Regions from separate parts of the Microbacterium croceum genome, predicted to be linked through region 2. Evidence: riboswitches for the same ligand, from Rfam matches in the RefSeq annotation. Region 2 holds a riboswitch; the other holds the start of a gene.
The links. A riboswitch is a leader RNA that binds a small molecule or an ion and turns the genes downstream of it on or off. The one in region 2 is predicted to bind thiamine pyrophosphate.
Positions count from the first base shown of each region.

Region 1: it holds a riboswitch for thiamine pyrophosphate, as region 2 does, so the genes downstream of both, thiM (hydroxyethylthiazole kinase) here and KZC51_RS00840 (ECF transporter S component) in region 2, are expected to answer to the same signal.

Region 1 is NZ_JAHWXN010000002.1:16,453-18,834, reverse strand. It holds gene KZC51_RS14110 (ribonuclease FAU-1 family protein) at 1-307, shown strand, start outside; gene KZC51_RS14105 (NAD-dependent epimerase/dehydratase family protein) at 370-1,341, shown strand; TPP riboswitch at 1,369-1,462, shown strand; gene thiM (hydroxyethylthiazole kinase) at 1,453-2,301, shown strand; gene KZC51_RS14095 (bifunctional hydroxymethylpyrimidine kinase/phosphomethylpyrimidine kinase) at 2,298-2,382, shown strand, end outside.
Region 2 is NZ_JAHWXN010000001.1:189,849-192,230, forward strand. It holds gene KZC51_RS00835 (ABC transporter ATP-binding protein) at 1-649, opposite strand, end outside; gene KZC51_RS00840 (ECF transporter S component) at 652-1,308, opposite strand; TPP riboswitch at 1,299-1,410, opposite strand; gene KZC51_RS17795 (D-alanyl-D-alanine carboxypeptidase family protein) at 1,492-2,382, shown strand, end outside.

The DNA of each region.
Region 1 (2,382 bases), on a different contig from region 2:
GAACCTCGAGAACGCGCACCTGCGCACCGATCACGACACGTACACGTCCGATCACATCCTCGATGTGGAGATCGATGCAGACGGGGGAATCCACCTGAAAGATGAGGACGAGGTCGTCGCCGCGATCGAACAGGGGCGTCTCAGCGCGGAACAGGCCGCGCAGATCGAGCGCCACGCGGATGCGGCCATCGCGTCGTTCCGTGCGGGCGACTGGCCGTTCGACGCCGAATGGCGCGACTGGCGGCCGGATCCGACCTGGACCGTTCCCCGGCTCGCCGGCATCGACGAGCTTCCCACCGCTGAGTGACGATGCCTCTGCTCTGAGCGGAAGAACTTCCCCGCGGCCATGGATGCTGGTGTCATGGGTGCATGACAGACGTGCTGATCCTGGGGGGAACCGGCTGGCTCTCCGGGCGGATCGCCCGCCTCTGGGCGGATGACGGGGCCGCGGTGACCTGCCTGGCCCGTGGCGAACGGCCGGAGCCGCCGGGTGTGACGCTCGTGCGCGGTGACCGTGACCGCTCCGATGCGTACGACCGCCTCGCGCGCGACTGGGATCACGTGGTCGACGTCTCCTCGCGGGCCGATCACGTCGCTGCCGTCGTGGCCGCGCTCGGAGCACGTGCGCGCCGATGGACGTACATCTCGTCGGTGTCTGTCTACGCGGATGACGCGACCCCGGGCGCCGATGAATCCGCCCCGGTGCATGAGGCGGCCGCCCCCGGTGATGAGTACGACTATGCGGCAGAGAAGGTCGCTGCCGAGCAGCAGGTGCGCGCGCTGGGCGACCGGGCGCTGATCGTGCGCCCCGGGTTGATCGTCGGTGACGGCGACCCCAGCGATCGCTTCGGCTACTGGGCGGCGGCGTTCGCGCGGGCCGGGAGCGATCGGGTGCTCCTGCCACCGCTCGAGGGCCGTGCGACGCAGGTGATCGACGTCGACGATCTCGCCGCGTACGTGGTCACAGCATCGTCGGCCGGGGTCAGCGGTGCGGTGAACGCGATCGGCGATCGGCATCCGCTGCGGGATGTGCTCCTCTGCATCCGGAACGCGGCCGGCCACTGTGGTGAGACTGTCGTCGGCGAGGCCGGCTGGCTCGCAGATCACGGCGTCGCGTACTGGGCGGGGGAGAGGTCGCTGCCGCTGTGGCTGCCCGCCGACATGACCGGGTTCATGACGCGATCGAACGCGGCGTTCCATCGGACAGGGGGAGTGCTGCGGCCGATCGACGACACGATCGCCCGCGTGGTCGCCGATGAGATCGCGCGCGGCGTCGACCGCGAGCGGCGCGCGGGTCTCACGCGAGAAGACGAGCGCGCACTGCTGGCCGAGCTCCTCTGAGCGACATCCTCGCTTCGCTAGACTGCGATCAGTGACACGGGGTGCCGCGACCGCGGCTGAGAACAGACCCGTCGAACCTGATCTAGTTCGTACTAGCGAAGGGATGTCGCATTGAGCGATCGTCTGCGTCCATCGTCCGATTCCACCGTCGTGTCCGAGGCGGTGACCCTGCTCGAGCGCGTGCGAGCGACTCCGCCCCTGACGCACTGCATCACGAATGCGGTCGTCACCGGCTTCACCGCGAACGTGCTCCTCGCCACGGGGGCCGCTCCCGCGATGGTCGACATCGTGGGGGAGAGCGGCATGTTCGCCGGTATCGCCTCCGGCATGCTCGTCAATCTCGGCACGCCCACGCCGGAGCAGCGGGCCGCGAGTCGGGAGGCCGCCGAGGGGGCCTCGACCGCGGGTACTCCCTGGGTGCTCGATCCGGTCGCGATCGGCGCGCTGCCGGTGCGCACCGCTCTGGCGCAGGAACTCGTGGCGCTGCGTCCCACCGCCGTCCGCGGCAATGCCTCGGAGATCCTCGCGCTCGCCGGACTCAGCGGCGGCGGTCGTGGCGTGGATGCCACCGACAGCACGGATGACGCCGCTGAGGCGGCCGCCGCACTGGCCGACCGGTACGGCAGCGTGGTCGCCGTCTCCGGTCCGGTCGATCTGCTCACCGACGGGGAGCGCGTGATCCGCATCGCGAACGGCGATCCGCAGCTCACGCTCGTCACCGGTGGGGGCTGTGCGCTCGGCGCCGTGATGGCGGCCTTCCTCGGGGCCGCCCGCGCGACCGGGATCTCCGCGCTCGGCGCTGTCGCGGCCGCCACGCTCGTGTACACGATCGCGGCGGAGCGCGCTGCAGCGGCGTCCGGCGGCCCGGGCAGCTTCGCCGTCGCTCTGCTCGATGCCCTTGCCGGCCTGCAGCCGGAGCACCTGGTGGCCGCGGCCCGCATCGAGGAGAGCAGCCGATGAACGCGGACCTGTCGCTCTACCTTGTCACCGACGCCGCCTTGTGCGGCGAACGCGGTGTGATCGAGACCGTCCGCCAGGCGG
Region 2 (2,382 bases):
GCACGATGACCCGCGTCATCAGATCGACCCAGATGGGGGTGCGATGCTCCACCACGATCAGCGTCGCCCCGCTCGCGGAGACGGCCCGTTCCACACTCGCGCGCACCTCGCGCACACCCTCGGGGTCGAGGTTCGCGGTCGGCTCGTCGAGCAGTAGCAGGCCGGGGCGCATCGCCAGCACGCCGGCCAGTACCAGCCGTTGCTTCTGTCCGCCCGACAGCGCCTTGGTCGGTCGCTGCAGCGGCACATCGAGCCCGACGGCGTCCAGCGCCTCGGCCACGCGGACGGGGATGTCGGATGCGGGGACGCCGAGGTTCTCACACCCGAATGCCACGTCGTCGCCGACCTTCGACAGCACGATCCCGGCATCCGGATCCTGCAGCACCAGACCCACCTGTCCTCGACGGGACTCGGGCGCGGCGCCATCCACGCGGAGCGAACCGGTGCGCTCGCCTTCGTCGTCGTCGCCGAGCACACCCGCGAGGCCTGCGAGCAGCGTGGACTTGCCCGCGCCGGAGGCACCGAGCAGCAGCACCCTCTCGCCCGGCTCGATCGTGAAGCTCACGTCGGCGACCGCCGGCCGCTTGCGCCCGGCGTAACGCCACCCCCAGCCCGCAGCCTGCACGCGGGCCGGGGCGGCGAAGGTCACGCTCAGACCTCGCGCACGTGCTCTCGCCCGGCGGCGAAGCGGCTGAGGGCACCGGTGACCGCGAGGGCGCGCACGAGCAACCAACCGACGACACCGGCCAGGATCGCACCCGACACCACGACGCTGACCAGGTAGATCGTGTTGAACTCGAGGGACTTCAGAATGTTCGGTGAGCTTCCATAGAACAGCTCGAACACCCAGGCGGCGACGGCAGCGCCGACACCCGCGAGCGCTGCGACCGCGATGCCGAAACGGCGGTACAAGAACAGCGCGAAGATGATCTCCGCGCCCAGTCCCTGCACGAGCCCGGAGAGAACCGTCGAGATGCCCCAGACGTTACCGATCAACATCGACACGATCGCGGCGACCAGCTCGACCACCAGGGCGGCGCCGGGCTTGCGGATCACGAGACCGCCCACCACGCCGCCGAGCAGCCAGATGCCGACGGCGATGCCGCCGAGACCGGGGGTCAGCGCATCGGCCGCGCCGAACCAGGCGTAGCCGATCGTGTTCCAGCCCCAGAAGACGAGGCCGATCGCGACACCGAGGACCGCGGCGACGACGATGTCGACGACGCGCCAGCGCCAGACCGGGGCGCGACGAAGATCCTTCGAGGCAGCGGATGACTGCTGTGCGGATGTGGACGTGGACGTACTCATCTGAACTCCTCCCTGCGCTGGCATGACCCAGATCAGGTTCGACGGTCGAAGCGCGATTCGCTCCCTCTCAGCCCGGCTCGCCGGACTCCCGTGGTTGTGTCTCCGATCCTACCCAGTCGTGCAGGGCCGTGTCTCCCGGTTGCGCGGCCGCGAATCGGTCGATGAATTCGGTAGCTTAGGCAAGTGACCGCTTCTGATCCTGCCGAGGCCACCGACACAGCTGCCCCCGGCGACGCCACCGCCGGCGACGATTCCCCGGCAGTCGCGCCCGAGACCCCGGCAGTCGCGCCCGATTCCCCGGCAGTCGCGCCCGAGACCGCGGCGCCGGAAGAGGCGGAAGCCGTGGAGAGCGACGACGAGACAGTGATCCCTCCGGAACCCCTCGCGGAAGACTCCCCCGCCGACGGAGCGGAAAGCCCCGAGTCCCTGAGGCCCGCTGCCGTGCGGTGGGCCGATGAGGAGACGCACGCCACAGCTCTGACGTGGGTCGACGCCGAGACCGTCGCCGGCAGCTCTCCGGCTCCGACCTTCGACCAGGTCTCCGACGTCGACCCCGGCGTCGCACTGATGCGCGGGGCGAAGCTCCGTCCGGCGATCGCACGCCCTGGACTGCTGGTACCGCTGGGCGTGCTGGCCGGTCTCCTCGCGACCTACGTGGGAGGCGCTCTGATGTGGCCATTGCACGAGGTCGCGCCGACAGTGGAGTCCGTGGAGTTCGCCACGGTGCCAGCCCCGGCAGCAGCAGTGAGTTGGCCGGCGCAGGGCAGCGCCGCCGTGGGAATCGGCGGGATGGCGACGTCGGCCTCGATGGCCGACCCGGTGAGCATCGCCAGCATCACCAAAGTCGTCAGCAGCCTGATGGTGCTCGACCGGATGCCGCTGGCTCTGGGGGAGCAAGGCCCGGAGTTCTCCTTCACCTACCGCGACAGCCTCGACTACTGGTCGTACCGGCAGTCCGACCAGTCCGCGCTCGACGTCCCGGTCGGCGGAGTGCTCACCGAGTATCAGCTTCTCCAGGGGACGTTGCTGGGGTCAGCGAACAACTACATCGACCGTCTCGCATCGGAGATCTGG